DNA from 2 places in the Cupriavidus sp. L7L genome. Region 2 is predicted to be linked to the other one. Evidence: predicted binding sites of a transcription regulator. Region 2 holds the regulator's gene; the other holds the start of a gene.

Region 1 (7,532 bases), on a different contig from region 2:
CAGAATGCCGTTGGAGCGGGCGAACTTCACCACATCATGCACGGTCAGGAAGTAGAACTCGTAGGCCATGTCGCGGATCAACGCGAGTTCATGCTCGAGCTGCTGCTGAACGGCAAGGGGGATGCCAGCCGGGTAGCGGCGATGCGCGCCGACATAGGCCTCTTCCCGCAGATAGTCGGCGGGCGTGACGCCGTCCGGGACCACTTCTTCGGGATACTCGTAACGCAGTTCGTCCAGCGAGAATTGGCACAGGTTGGCAATGTGGACCGACTCGGTCAGGTAGCGGTGCGGGTAAATGTTGGCGAGCCGCAAGCGGGAGCGCAGGTGCTGCTCGGCATTCGGCAGCAGGTCATAGCCGCACTCGGGAACCGGGCGATGCACACGGATGGCGGTCAGCACGTCGTGCAGCGGCTTGCGCGAGCGCACGTGCATCGTCACGTTGCCAGTGGCGACAAGGCGCAGGTGATGGCGCGCCGCGGCGGCCTCGACCGTGCCACGATGAATATCGTCCATGGGCTTGTAGAGCAGGCTCAATCCCATCCAGACCCTGCCGGCAAAGGTCGCGCTCACCCAAGCCGATTGCGCCTCCAGCTTCTCGGCCGCCGCGCCATACTCCGGCGTGAACACGACCAGGCAGTCCGGCAGCCCCTTCAGGTGCTGGTACGGCGCTTCGGGCGCGGCCAGATCGCGCGGCGTCAGCACATACGCACCCTTGGCAGCACGCATGCGCGCGAGCGTGATCAACTCGCACAGGTTGCCGTAGCCTTCGCGGTTACGGGCGAGCGCCAGGAACGAGAGGGCGGGAGAGCCATCGGCGTTCTGCAGCCGGAACCAGGTGCCGACCACCAGGCGAACGCCGGCGTTCTTCGCCTCGGTGTGGGCGCGCACGATCCCCGCCAGCGAGCACTCGTCAGTGATGGCGAGCGCGTGGTAGCCCAACTGGGCGGCGCGTTCGGCGAGTTCTTCCGGTCGGGATGCACCGGCGAGAAAGGAGAAGTTGGAGCGGCAGTGCAGCTCCGCGTAGGCGGGCAGACCTGCCGTGGTGTTGAGGTCCATGGCGTTTCAGGCGTTTCAGCCGAAGAGACCATGCAGATACCACCGCGCCTCGTCGCCTTCGCGGCTACCCATGCGTTCCTGGAAAATCCAGTAGCAGGTATGGTCCTTCGCCTCCGCCACGAAATAGTCACGAGTCACCAGCTGGCCTCCCCACCAGCCCGACTCGATGCGCTCGGGTGGGGAAACGATATGCAGGGGCGAACCGTAGAAGGGGCGGTGGTCGCGCTCAATCAGCGGCACCGGCTTACCGAGCAGCCAAGCGGGACGGGGCAAGCCAGCGGGCACCGTTACGCTGGCCGGCTTGTCGGTGGCCGCCTGCCAGTCGTTGGCGACTTCCGGGCGATAGTCGGCACGCAAGCACGGCTGGCGGACATGGTCAGCGCCCAGGCGCGCCACCAGCAGTTCGAGCAGGCGTGCGTGGTCCGCGGGCGTGCCGCCCGGCTCGGGAAACAACGAATCGCTGGGCGGTGCCACCGGCTCGGTCTCGACGGCAGACACCGCGACGGCGATCATCGGCGCCTCGACCGTCAACCGTGCGAGGCGCTCTTTGAGCAGACGTACCAAATGCTCTTCATGCCAGTTGGGCTCGGCCAGCGCAATCTCGATCTTCGTGGGCGCGATGGCGGCGCAGCCGCGCTCGTGGCGCAGTTCAATCCCAAAGCGCTTGATGGCCAGGTGCCGCGCGGTCAGCCAGCCGACCATCTGGACCAGCAAGCCACGGATGTAGGCGAGGGCAGCCTCGGCGCTCTCTATCCTGTCCGGAAGATCCACTGCGGCGTCAAACGATGGTGGCGCTTCGATCCATTCGAAGACTTCCGGCGCTTCCCCATGGGCGCGATCCAATGCCTCCAGGATGGCGGCGCCGCAACGGCGCTGCAGGCCTGCGCGCGGCAGCCGGCGCAGGTCGCCCAGCGTGCGGCAGCCGAGTCCATCCAGCCAATCGTCGAACGGCCGCGCCGCTGGCAAGACCGCAACGGGCAGGTTGGCGAGCTGTCGCCCCAATGAGGGCTGACGCAGCGCCACGCCTCCGCCAACGCGGGCGAGCAGCCACGCCCCTTCGGCAGTGGGGGCGCATCCCGCGACAGGACTGAAGCCCATTGACGTCACGGCCGCCAGCATTCGCTGCCGCAGCTTGCGGGCACCGCCAAAGAGTCGCAGCGTGGTACTGACGTCGACCAGCACCGCTGCCTCCTCGGATGCAGCGACATTGGGCGAGAACTGCAGCAGCGCCATCGTGACGCGCTCAAGCGCCGCCAGCTCCGCGCAAGTGTCGCGGTCAAAGAGAATGGTCTGCGGCGCGATCGTCTGTACGCCGCCGCGTCGCATGCCCAGCTTCACGCCGGCCGCCATGGCCAGCGGCGACGCCAAGCGCACGCGCTCCTTGTCCAGGACAGCAACCGCCAGCTCAGTGGACCAGTTCGGCCGGAACACTTCGAGGGGCAGGGACGACAGGCGCAGGCAGATCCACAGGCGCAGCATGGCGATACAACAGAATGGGGGAGGGCTGCAGGGTGACGTCAAGCGGCGATTCCTGCTGCGGGCCGCGACGCTTCACGAACTGCACGCGAATGCCGTCCGATGCGGGCTCCAAGGCGAGGCGCAGCGGCGCCGGCGAAGCATCGCGTGCGCAGGCCGTTGGTCGAACCACGAAGAACAGGACATCCGAGGCTTGGGCGGCAAGGTTGAGACGCCGAAGCGCATCGTTACGCAGGTGCGACTGCCAGAGCACGAGTGCGCCGCAGGTCCCGGCGCGCAAGATCTGCTCAGCAGCCCATAAAGCGTCAGCGGTGTGCCGGGTGTCGATCCAGAGAATCTGGGCGGGTGGGACGCCCCAGTTCGCGAGTGCCAGCGCTTGCGGCGCGTGCGGCGGCGCCAACAGCGCGACGGGGCGGTTGGCGCGCGCGACAAGAGCAGGGCGTAGCAGGCGCAGCTCGCCAATACCGGGCTGGCGCTGCAGCAACTCCGTCAGGCAGCCGACTGGCCACCCGCCGCCTGGCAGCTCCTTGTCGAGCGACGGGTACCCGGTCGGAACAGTGCGTGCGCTGCCTCGGGCAAGCTGGGCTGCGAGCCACAACGATGGGTGAATGGTTTCTGGGGCGACGGATAGCATGGTGGGCTCCTGCCACCAGTGTACTGTATATCCATACAGTGGTCATCTGTACGAAATGCATGCGGCAACCTCCTCGAAGAAGTCAACCGTCAGTTGTCACGTAACAATCGACAGCTTCCGAACGTTCAAAGCGCCTTATGCGATACTTTACCCATCCTCGCCGACATAACATCCTATTCTTCAGAAGTGCGTTGGGGCTGCCAAAGCTAAAGGGGCAGGCATGCGGCTAGCTGACTTTATCTTGCGCGATATGAAGCACATTTTGGCGGAATGGGAGGCGTTCGTGGCCACCCAACTGCCTGCCGCCCGGAATCTGGATTCCCTCGCCCTGCGCGACCACGCCCCGCAGATCCTCCAAGCCATTGCCAAAGATCTTAGGACCCCGCAAACGAGCGAGGCGCAACGCGAAAAATCCTTGGGACGAGCCTCGAAGGTGCCCGGTGCGCCGGACACTGCAGCCCAAATTCACGCCATCATCCGGGCGCGCGGTGGCTTCAACATCAACCAGTTGGTCGCCGAGTACCGGGCGCTACGCGCCAGCGTGCTGCGTTTGTGGATGGACCAATTTGAATTGGTCGCCGCGGACCTGGATGACGTGATGCGATTCAACGAGGCGATCGATCAGGCCGTCGCGGAATCCGTGGATTTTTTCAATGCGGAAGTTGAGCAGTCTCGTAATCTGTTGTTGGGAATGCTTGGGCACGATCTGCGCAGTCCTCTGCAGACCATCCAGATGACCGCCTCCTATCTGGCGGCGCTGAACGCCGGGGAGAAGGTGTCGGAGGCGGCAGCACGGCTCATTCGCAGCGGTGCCAGCATGAATTCCCTGCTGGATGACCTGTGCGATTTCAACCGAATGAAACTCGGTTTGGGTATCAACATCGCTCCCATTGAGATCGACCTGGCTCACGTCGTTGGCGATACCGTAGATCAGTTGCGGGCAGCGCATCCAGACCGCCGCATCGACCTCGAGATGAAGGGCAACGTGCAGGGCGCTTGGGATGGTTTGCGGCTGCAGCAAGTGGTTTCCAATCTGGTGCTCAACGCGATCAGATATGGCGCGCCAGACGCTTCGGTCCGCGTTGTAGTCACTGGTGACGACACCGAAGTTCATCTCGCGGTGAGGAACAGCGGCCCCGCTATTGACCAGCTGACGCTGGAGCGAATGTTTGACCCGCTAAGCAGAGGTCCGGATCAGGAAGACAAGCACGCGGGCGGGCTCGGGCTCGGCCTGTATATCGCGAGCGAAATTGCCAGGGCCCATCACGGGTCAATCGACGCCCGCTCCGACCAGGCAGAGACGGCGTTTGAGGTGCGTCTGCCGCGTCGAGCATTCCAAACGACTTGAGTGGTGCGTTCGCTTTGCCTGCCCGGGCGTCGTGCAGTGCCGTCGCGATTTGCCCCGGCACACGGCATCGTCAGGTTCCTGTCCGAATGCGGGACCGGGATTTTGTCGTCGCGGCGACGGCCGGTGCCGCCGGGATCGGCTCGAACAGTGCCTCGATGTCCTCGGCGGAGAATTTGACGGCGCCGGCGGCATCCTCCGACAGGATCGCCTCGGCCAGCGCGGCTTTCTGCGCTTGCATCGCGACGATTTTCTCCTCGACGCTGCCCCCGGTGATCAGCTTGTAGACGAACACGGGCTTGTCCTGGCCAAGACGGTGAGCGCGGTCCGTGGCCTGATTTTCCACGGCTGGATTCCACCAGGGATCGTAGTGAATGACGGTGTCAGCCGCCGTCAGGTTCAGCCCAACACCACCGGCCTTCAGGCTGATCAGGAAAAGCGGTACCTCGCCTTGCTGGAAGCGTTCGACCGGGGTGATGCGATCCGCCGTGTCCCCCGTCAGCATGACATAGGGAATGCCGGCGTTTCGCAGGGCTGCGGCAATGAGATCCAGCATGCTGGTGAACTGGGAGAACAGCAGGATACGACGATCTTCCTCGATCAGTTCGGGCAGCATGTGCAGCAGCAGCTCAAGCTTGGCCGATTCCTTGATCCGAGCCGCCTCTTTGATCTTGACGAGCCGCGGATCGCAGCAAACCTGGCGCAGTTTGAGCAGCGCCTCTAGCACGATGATGTGGCTGCGCGCGAGACCCTTTGCCGCGACGGCAGCCCGCACCTTTTCCTGCATGGCAGCGCGCACCGTCTCGTACAGATCGCGTTGCGCGCCTTCGAGCTCCACCGTGCGCACGATCGTCGTTTTCGGGGGCAACTCGGTGGCCACCTCATCCTTGCGCCGGCGCAGCATGAATGGCCGGATGCGCCGCGCGAGCAGGTCGCGTCGAACGGTATCGCCGCCCTTTTCGATGGGAGTGCGCCAGCGTCGCGTGAAGTCCTCGCGGGTACCGAGAAAGCCGGGCAGCAGGAAGTCAAACTGGGCCCACAATTCACCGAGATGGTTTTCGAGTGGCGTGCCTGTCAGGCAGAGGCGGTGTCGCGCACGCAGTGTGCGGATGGTCGCGGCGGACTTGGTGGCAGCATTCTTGACGTATTGGGCCTCGTCCAGAAGCAGCAGGTGAAAGTCGTGGTCGGCAAGGATTGCCTCGTCACGCCACAGCAACGCGTACGTGGTCAGGATCAGGTCGTGCTCGCCAATCTGGGCAAAGCGATCGTGACGCTGGGGGCCGTGCAGATCCAGGACGCGCAGCGTCGGCGTGAAGCGTTGGGCTTCCTCGCGCCAGTTGTGCACGAGGGTCGTCGGCACGACGATCAGCGCAGGCCGGTCCAGCCGGCCCCGTTCCTTTTCCGTAAGGATGTGCGCCAGGGCCTGGATCGTCTTGCCCAGTCCCATGTCGTCGGCTAGCACGCCGGACAACCCCTGCTCGCGCAGGAACTGCATCCAGGCAAGCCCCTGGCGCTGGTAAGCACGCAGTTCGGCCGTCAGGCCGCGCGGCAGGGGCACGTCTGCCATCCCGGGCCCCGCCATCAGGCGCTGCGCGAGCTGCCGGATCGATGCCGCGCCGTCAAACTGCCAGCGTCCAGTCTGATCCAGGGCATGGAGCCGGGCCGCATCCCACTCGGAAATGCGCATACCGGTGCTGAGGGCGTCGAACAGGTCGATCAGCACGCGCACGACGGGTTTCAGCCGGTCGGCACTCAGGCGCAGCCGCTCGTTGCGCTCGGTCTTCAGATCAATCGCTTCGTCGTCGGGGATGCCATCCAGCCTGCCTGACAACCAGCGCGAATCCCGGCGAAAGAGGTCCGCCAGCAGCGGCTCCAGATGCACCGTACGGCCGTTGACAGTGATGCCCATCTCGACGTCGAACCAGCCATCACCGGTCTGACGCAGGCGGCCGTCAATGGCCTCGATCTCAATCACGTTGTGCCGAAACGCGTCCGTCATGACGACGCGCCAGCCACTGGCGCGAAGCGCTGGCAGCAGCGCCTTCACGAGGCTTGGCCAGCTGGCGTTGTCCTCGGGGCCGAGCATGTCGGCCGGAAACGGGGCGGGCCCAAAGACACGGTCGGCCCGAATCTTCCGGAACCCGGCCTGTTGCAGCTCAGTCAGACGCTTGCGCTCGAGATCGGCGTCCCGTTTGATCTGGACAACCTCGCCACCGGTGGTTTGGAGGAGGGTGGTGCTGCTGTGCGCCGGGAGGCTGTGTCCTGCGTAATCAAAGCTGACCGTCGCAAAATCCTGCGCCGAGGCCCATGTCGACAACGTGTCCAGGGCCAGGACGGGCACCGGCGCACAGTGGATGCTTCGCACAGACGCCGTTTCATGCGCAGGCGGCATCGGGAGTTCGGGCGCCACTTCACGCAGCACATTCCCAACCAGTGCGGCCTCGTCCAGCGTAATAGCCGGCATGGACAGGAAATCGGCGAGCTGCTCCGAGGGCCAAGGCATCGCCAGGAGGCCGGCTTCACCAGAATCCGCGTCGACGTACCAGCACGGCTGGGTGCTCGTCAGCAACAGGGAAGCGGGGGGCTCGGCTTGCAGGAGCGGCCGCACGCGCGTGTCGGGCTGCGTCTGCCAAGTCAGCTGCGCGCTGCGCGGGGCTCCGACGTGCAGCGCACAGTGCGTGCCGGGATAGTGAGAACCCGCGGGGGAAAAGGAAGCAAAGGCACGTCCGGTTGCCATCATTTGCTCCAGGATGACGGCACCGGTTGCGCCCCGCAGGCCAAAACCACTCATATAGGAGGCATGCGAGCGGCCCAGCCACAGCCCGCGCAGGATCGGCAGATCCTCTTCGGTGATGAATTTCGGGGGCTCGACCAGCGCTTTCTCGACGTTTTGCCACGGATCGTCAAGCGAGCGAATCGTACCGTCGGCGCTCACGCGTGCCTTGTAAATCGTTACCTCGCCGCCGCGGTACGATTGGCCGATCACGTAGGCCAGGGCATGCGTGGGCTTGGACGGCTTCT
Region 2 (7,532 bases):
ATTGTTCGAGCGCAGAATCGATCACGCAAACGAGTTTGTCCCAGGCTTGCGACACAAGATCAAAGCCACGTTCAATAGCGAGGAAGAGGCGATGGCTGAAGCAATTGCTTACGCAAAGGCTTGCGTCGAGAACACTAAGACCGGGCTGTAGCCTCATGCGGCCACTCCGAAGCATTTTGATTCCTTCGCCGACCAACTCGCCATCTCAGGCGCGTTGGCGCTTACCAGTGCTGCCGCCTTACACGCGCGGCGTTTCGGCCAGCTTCCTATGCAGGCGAACTGCACTTGGAGAATCGGAATAGACGGCGGCGCTGCGGCATGCTGCGGACGCTGCGCGAGCGGGACGACTTGGTCTTAAAGGGCTACGATGGGATAAGAGCTTTCGGCAATTCGCTCCATGAGACCTCACATCCCTCATTCCCATCATGCATACCGTACCGGTGATCCGAGGCACGGCTGGCGCCACTATTTGATCCTCGCGGCGGTGGTGCTCGGGCTGGGCCTACTCTTCCTGGCGTGGCCTGGCTAAACGCGCTTGCGCGGAGGGGATGGAGGTCCCTGCGTCATCGTCTTGGACGCTCCTTTCAGTGCCAGCGACGCCCACAATCGATGTGGCTCCTGTACCATACGCGCCTTGCATTCCAAAGGGGTCGTATGTTCTTTCGAGCAGCGGTAATAGGGGCTGGCGTGGCAGTGGCCGCGATGATGGCCGGATGCGCCACCGGCACATCGGAAAAAGATATTCGTGCGCGTCCGCCGATGCGCTTGTTCACGCCGGCAAAAATGGCTGACGTTGCCAAATGCCTGCGCAACAATCTCGGCGACGAAGCCACGATGGTCAACCTGCCGGCACAGAACCAGATGGAAATCCGGATCGGACAGCCGAAGATCAGTGGCGAATTTGCGTATGCCTACCTGATCTCGCTGACCGCCAGGCCGGATGGCACGGCGGTCGAGTTGCGCAAGACCAATACATGGTTCCCGCAGATGACTCCGGAAGAACTGGAGACGGAAACCAAGGCGTGCGCGCGTAGCTGATCAGGCCAGCTTGCTAGTGGTTTCCAGTTCAAGCATCCTGCAGATCGCAGCCATGCTGCCTACCATGGTCCGGCGCTGCGCGCCCTGATAGACGCGCACGCCCTTGCACTGGCGGAAGGGCACCGGCTTGACCGGGCGGCGGGCGGCGACGTGGTGGGTTTGCGGCATGGTTGCACCTCTTTTTCAGGCAAAAGCGGGGTCAACACCCGGCAAGCCGGGCGGCGTCTGCAAAGCAATGGAAGCGGGTGGGTCCGCGCAGGCGAAGCGCCTGCCGTGACCGGCTAGAAGCCGGAGGATCGGATCAGGCCGACCGCGATGCCTTCCAGCGAAAACTCTTCGCGCCCCGGTTCAACGATGATGTTGGCGAAGTCCGGGTTTTCCGCGATCAGCTCGATATGGCCGCCGCGCCGTTGCAGGCGCTTGACCGTGACATCGTCGCCGAGTCGCGCCACCACGATCTTGCCGTTGGGCGCTTCGCTGGCCCGGCGCACGGCGAGCAGGTCGCCGTCGAGAATGCCGGCGTCGCGCATGCTCAGGCCGCGCACGCGCAGCAGGTAGTCCGGGCGTTCATCGAAGACCGAGGCGTCCACCTGGTATTGGCGGTCGATATGTTCGGCGGCAAGGATGGGACTGCCGGCTGCGACGCGGCCAACCAACGGCAGCGTCAGCTGCAAAACGCCGGGGATGGGTAGCGAGAACTGGTCCGGCATTTCCGAGTCGCTGCGCGAAACCTTCAGGCGGATGCCGCGCGAGGCGCCAGGCGTCAGCTCGATCACGCCTTTGCGGGCCAACGCGCGCAGGTGCTCTTCCGCGGCATTTGGCGAGGAAAAGCCAAATTCGGCAGCAATCTCGGCACGCGTCGGCGGGAAGCCGGTACGGCGGATCGTATTGCGGATCAGATCGAAAATCTGCTGCTGCCGGGGTGTCAGGGTCGCCATGGGATCGCCGTTCCGTGCGGGCGCGCTGGGGCAGGGCTGGATGGGCTGCCCAACGGACTGGGCGGTCCCCGAAATCCTGCATCCGGCGGGCCGGGCACTGTATGTTTAAACAGTATGCTGTGATTTTATACAGTATCGGCGTCAGCGCAAGCAGAATTTTTGCTGGCGCGCGTGAACCGATCGGCCTCGGCGCGGGCCATGCCGGTGGAAGTCCGCCGTTACAATCGCGATTCCATCGCCCGGCGCATGTATTCCCTTCTGTTTCCTGAGCCCCAGCACCCATGACCCAATTGCCTCGCATCGTTGTATTGGCTACCGGCGGCACCATTGCCGGCGCTTCCGGCAACCCCGCCAGCAGCGCGCACTACCAGGCGGCCACCGTGCCCGTGTCGTCGTTGCTTGCGGCGGTGCCGGCGCTGCAGTCGGTGGCACGGATCGAAGCCGAGCAGGTGGCGCAGGTCGACAGCAAGGACATGACCTTTGCGCTGTGGGCCGCGCTGGCCGCTCGCGTCGAGCACTGGTCAACGCAGGCGGATGTGGCGGGCATCGTGATCACGCACGGCACCGATACGCTGGAAGAAACGGCGATGGCGCTGCACCTGACCCAGGCGTGCCCGGTCCCGGTGGTGATGACGGCGGCGATGCGGCCGTCCACCTCGCTGTCGGCCGACGGGCCGCTCAACCTGCTCGACGCGGTACGGGTGGCGGCGTATCCGGATGCGCGCGGGAAGGGTGTGCTGGTGGTGCTGAACCAGCAGATCCATGCGGCGCGCGATGTTGCCAAGGCGCATACCTCGGCGGTGGATGCCTTCGTGTCCCAGTGCGGGCCGCTCGGGCTGGTGCAGGACGACTACGTGGGCTTTGCCCGCACGCCCCGGCAGGCATGGGCGATCGGTCCGATGCCGGGCGCATGGCCGGTGGTCGAGATCGTGGCGAGCTACGCGCAGCCGGGCCGGATCGCCGTCGATGCGCTGGTGCAGGCTGGCGTGGCGGGCCTGGTGGTGGCCGCCGCCGGCAATGGCTCGATACACGAAGTGCTGGCGGAGGCCCTGGTGGATGCCGCCGCCGCCGGAGTGGCGGTGGTGCGCAGTTCGCGCACCGGGGCAGGTCATGTGGCGATTCCGGCGCATCCCAGCCCGTCCGATGGCGTTTTTGTCTCCGCCGCGGACCTGAATCCGTATAAGGCGAGGGTACTGCTGGCATTGGCGCTTGCGGCGGATCCTGCGCTGGCACGGGATCCCGTGCGCCTGCAGGCCGCCTTTGCCAAAGCCTGAGCCAGCCTTGCCGCTTGCGCGCCCCGCTGGCGCCGGGCTATAATTTAAGGCTATTCAACCTTGCCACACCGGACTCGTGACGCCCGGGTGGCTAATCCCAAAAGGAGCGTCAATGCGTCATTACGAAATCGTCTTCATCGTCCACCCGGACCAGAGCGAGCAAGTGCCGGCCATGATCGAGCGCTACAAGCAGCTCGTGACCTCGCAGAACGGCAACGTTCACCGCGTGGAAGACTGGGGCCGTCGCCAGATGGCCTACATGATCCAGAAGCTGGCCAAGGCTCACTACGTTTGCCTGAACATCGAATGCGGCAAGGACACGCTGGCTGAACTGGAACACGCCTTCAAGTTCAACGACGCCGTGCTGCGCCACCTGATCGTGCAGACCAAGAAGGCTGAAACCGCTCCTTCGCCGATGATGAAGGAAGTGCAGCGCGAAGAAGCCCGCAAGGCCGCGCAAACGACCACCGAAGGCCAGGCCGCCTGAGTGCGGACTGCGGTGCGCGCCCAGGCTGACCATGTCGGCCCTGGCGGCACGGATGGCAAACGGCAAGAGGCCCCGCGTTGAACCAGCTTCGGCTTGCCGCCACTTTGGCGGAACGCGATGCCCTGCGCTATACCCCGGCCGGAGTGCCCGTCGTGAACTGCATCCTGCAGTACAGCGGCGAGACGGTCGAGGCGGAAACGCCTCGGCAGGTTGAGTTTGCCATCGCGGCAATGGGGATCGGGCCGGTGGGTCAGCGGCTTGAGCGGTTACCGCTCGGCACGCTGCTCGACTGCGAAGGATTCCTCGCCCGCAAGCACCGCAACAGCAAGGCTCTCGTCTTTCACATCACCGGATGTAAAGCATTCGTAAAGGATTGAATCATGGCATTCGTCAAACGTGACAACAAGAACAAGAAGCGCTTCCAGCAACAGAACCCGCTGTTCAAGCGCAAGCGCTTCTGCCGCTTCACCGTGGCTGGCGTGGAACAGATCGACTACAAGGATCTGGACACCCTGAAGGACTTCATCGGCGACAACGGCAAGATCACGCCGGCCCGCCTGACCGGTACCAAGGCCCACTATCAGCGTCAGCTGGATACGGCGATCAAGCGTGCGCGTTTCCTCGCGCTGCTGCCGTACACCGACCTGCACAAGAACTGATAGGCCCTAGGTCCGTAACGGAGAAAACACGATGCAAGTCATTCTGCTGGAAAAAGTCATCAACCTGGGCAACCTGGGTGACATCGTCAAGGTGAAGGACGGTTACGCTCGTAACTTCCTGATCCCGTCGAAGAAGGCGCGCCGCGCCACGCAAACCGCGATCGCCGAATTCGAAGTCAAGCGCGCCGAGCTGGAAAAGGCCGCCGCCGAGAAGCTGGTCGCGGCGCAAGCCGAAGGCGAGAAGCTGAACGGCCTGACCGTCCAGATCAGCCAGAAGTCGGGTGTGGACGGCCGTCTGTTCGGCTCGGTCACCAACGCCGACATCGCCGTGGCCCTGGAAGGCCAAGGCTTCAAGGTCGAGAAGGCTCAGGTTCGCCTGCCGAACGGCCCGCTGAAGATGGTGGGCGACCACCCGATCAGCGTCGTGCTGCACACCGACGTCGTGGTCGACGTGACCGTGTCGGTGCTGGGCGAGCAGGTCTAAGACCCGCTGCAGCGGTGCCGCTGCGCGGCGCCGCCCGAAGCACTGCAAGCAGAAAAGGCAGGAGCCCTGGCTCCTGCCTTTTTTGTTGCCCGCTGGCGCTGGCCGGCAGATGTTGGACGCACGTCCGGCAAATGTCCGGTGTAGTGCGTCCTCCTGCCAGCGTCCCGCCGTTATAATCCCTCCCCATGAACGCGCCCGTCGCCGACCCCCAACTCGACAACCTCAAGGTCCCGCCGCATTCCATCGAAGCCGAGCAGTCGGTGCTCGGTGGCCTGCTGCTGGACAATGCCGCCTGGGACCGCATTGCGGACTTCCTTTCGGAGGCGGATTTCTACCGCTTCGACCACCGGATGATCTTCCAGAGCATCGCCCGGTTGATCTCGGCCACCAAGCCGGCCGACGTGATCACGGTCTATGAAATGCTGCAGGTTGCGGGCAAGGCCGAGGAAGTTGGCGGGCTGGCGTACCTGAATTCGCTGGCACAGAACACGCCCAGCGCGGCCAATATCCGCCGCTATGCGGAAATCGTGCGCGAGCGTGCGGTGCTGCGCAAGCTGGTTACGGTGGCCGACGATATCGCCTCGGCCGCCTTCGCGCCCAAGGGGCGGGAAGTCCGCGAGCTGCTGGACGAAGCTGAATCCAAGGTCTTTGCGATCGCCGAGGAAGGCGCGCGCGGCCAGGCCGGCTTCCAGGAAATCCAGCCGCTGCTGACGCAGGTGGTGGAGCGCATCGACGAGCTTTACCATCGCGACAGCACCAGCGACGTGACCGGCGTGCCCACGGGCTTCGTGGACCTGGACCGGATGACCAGCGGCATGCAGGGCGGCGACCTGATCATCGTCGCCGGCCGCCCGTCGATGGGTAAGACCGCGTTCTCGCTGAACATCGGCGAGCATGTGGCGGTGGAGCAGGGCCTGCCGGTGGCAGTGTTCTCGATGGAAATGGCCGGCACGCAGCTGGCCATGCGTATGCTCGGCTCGGTCGGGCGGCTGGACCAGCACCGGCTGCGTACCGGCCGCCTGCTGGATGAAGACTGGCCACGCCTGACGCATGCCATCCAGCGCATGAACGATGCGCAGCTGTTCATCGACGAAACTCCCGCGCTGAACCCGATGGAACTGCGCGCGCGCTCGCGCCGGCTGGCGCGCCAGTGCGGGCAGCTCGGCCTGATCATCATCGACTACCTGCAGCTGATGTCGGGCTCCGGCGGCGGTGAGAACCGCGCGACGGAAATTTCAGAGATTTCCCGTTCTCTGAAGGGCTTGGCCAAGGAACTCAACTGCCCGGTGATCGCGCTGTCGCAGCTGAACCGAAGCCTGGAACAGCGTCCCAACAAGCGTCCGGTGATGTCCGACCTGCGTGAATCCGGCGCTATCGAACAGGATGCCGACGTGATCCTGTTCATCTACCGCGACGAGGTCTACAACCCCGATTCGCAGGACAAGGGCACCGCCGAAATCATTATCGGCAAGCAGCGTAACGGCCCGATCGGCACGGTGCGGCTGACCTTCCTGGGCCAGTTCACCAAGTTCGATAACTTCACTGGCGGCCCGGCGTTCTTCGACAACGACACCTGACGAAGTCAAGCCGCCTGCAGAGATCGCGCCGCTGGCCGTCTCGTTTGTGCCAAATCGGCGGGCAATGTCCGCGTAACCCTGTAAAATATTGCGCTTTGATGACAGCCGCCGACCCGGCGGCTGTCGTGCTTCGCGTTCAATCCATCTGCAACACATCAGCAGCGCTACACGCGCCGCCTTAAGGAACATTCCATGTTCGGCCGATTCATGCCCACCGAGGGCAAGTTCTTCGAATATTTCAACCAGCACGCCGACTGCGCGGTGACCGCCGCCCACGAGCTCCAGGCCCTGGTCAACGACCTGCCCAACGCCGAGGCCCATGCCCGCCGCGTCCAGGCCACCGAGAAGAAGGCCGACCGGATCACGCACGACACCATCGACCTGCTGCACAAGACCTTCATCACGCCGCTGGACCGCGACGAGATCCACAAGCTCATCACGACCATGGACGATATCCTGGACCTGATGGAAGACGTGGCCGAGACCATCTCGCTGTACGACGTGACCAACCTGACCGAAGAGGCGCTGCGCCTGGCCGCAATCTGCGTGCAGTGCTGCGACCAGGTCAAGATCGCGGTGGGCCTGCTCGAGGACATGGGGAATGCCAGCACCATCCTGAAGACCGCCCAGCAGATCGACCAGCTCGAGTCCGAGGCCGACCGCGTGATGCGCTCGGCGATGTCGAAGCTGTTCCGCGACGAGACCGACGTGAAGCGCCTGATCAAGCTGAAGGCCATCTACGAACAGCTCGAGACGATCACCGACAAGTGCGAGGACGTCGCCAACATCATCGAAGGCATCGTCCTGGAAAACGCCTGAGGCGGCAATCGGCATGCAGACCATTCAAATGAGCCTGTGGGTGATTGCCCTGCTGGTGGCGCTCGCGCTGCTGTTCGACTTCATGAACGGCTTCCATGACGCGGCCAACTCGATCGCCACGGTGGTGTCCACCGGCGTGCTCAAGCCGCACCATGCGGTCGCTATGGCGGCGATGTGCAACGTCGTCGCCATCTTCGTCTTTCACCTGAAGGTGGCGGCCACCGTCGGCACCGGCACCATCGATGTCGGGATCGTC

What was found. Region 2 encodes LexA, which represses DNA repair genes until DNA is damaged. Its sites were predicted from a motif close to ACTGTATNNNNATACAGT; they were not measured.
Region 1: the regulator LexA is predicted to act here: its motif matches at 3,189-3,206, upstream of imuA (translesion DNA synthesis-associated protein ImuA).

Annotation. Positions count from the first base shown of each region.
Region 1 is NZ_SMNY01000032.1:85,441-92,972, reverse strand. Features, by position in the region: gene E1J61_RS27135 (error-prone DNA polymerase) at 1-1,056, opposite strand, end outside; gene E1J61_RS27130 (DNA polymerase Y family protein) at 1,072-2,535, opposite strand; gene imuA (translesion DNA synthesis-associated protein ImuA) at 2,462-3,166, opposite strand; gene E1J61_RS27120 (sensor histidine kinase) at 3,387-4,514, shown strand; gene E1J61_RS27115 (DEAD/DEAH box helicase) at 4,585-7,532, opposite strand, start outside.
Region 2 is NZ_SMNY01000024.1:384,772-392,303, reverse strand. Features, by position in the region: gene E1J61_RS23985 (hypothetical protein) at 1-151, shown strand, start outside; gene E1J61_RS23980 (hypothetical protein) at 688-1,038, shown strand; gene E1J61_RS37475 (hypothetical protein) at 1,039-1,206, opposite strand; gene lexA (transcriptional repressor LexA) at 1,320-1,976, opposite strand; gene E1J61_RS23970 (asparaginase) at 2,258-3,250, shown strand; gene rpsF (30S ribosomal protein S6) at 3,363-3,737, shown strand; gene priB (primosomal replication protein N) at 3,815-4,114, shown strand; gene rpsR (30S ribosomal protein S18) at 4,118-4,396, shown strand; gene rplI (50S ribosomal protein L9) at 4,428-4,880, shown strand; gene E1J61_RS23945 (replicative DNA helicase) at 5,066-6,457, shown strand; gene E1J61_RS23940 (DUF47 domain-containing protein) at 6,650-7,276, shown strand; gene E1J61_RS23935 (inorganic phosphate transporter) at 7,290-7,532, shown strand, end outside.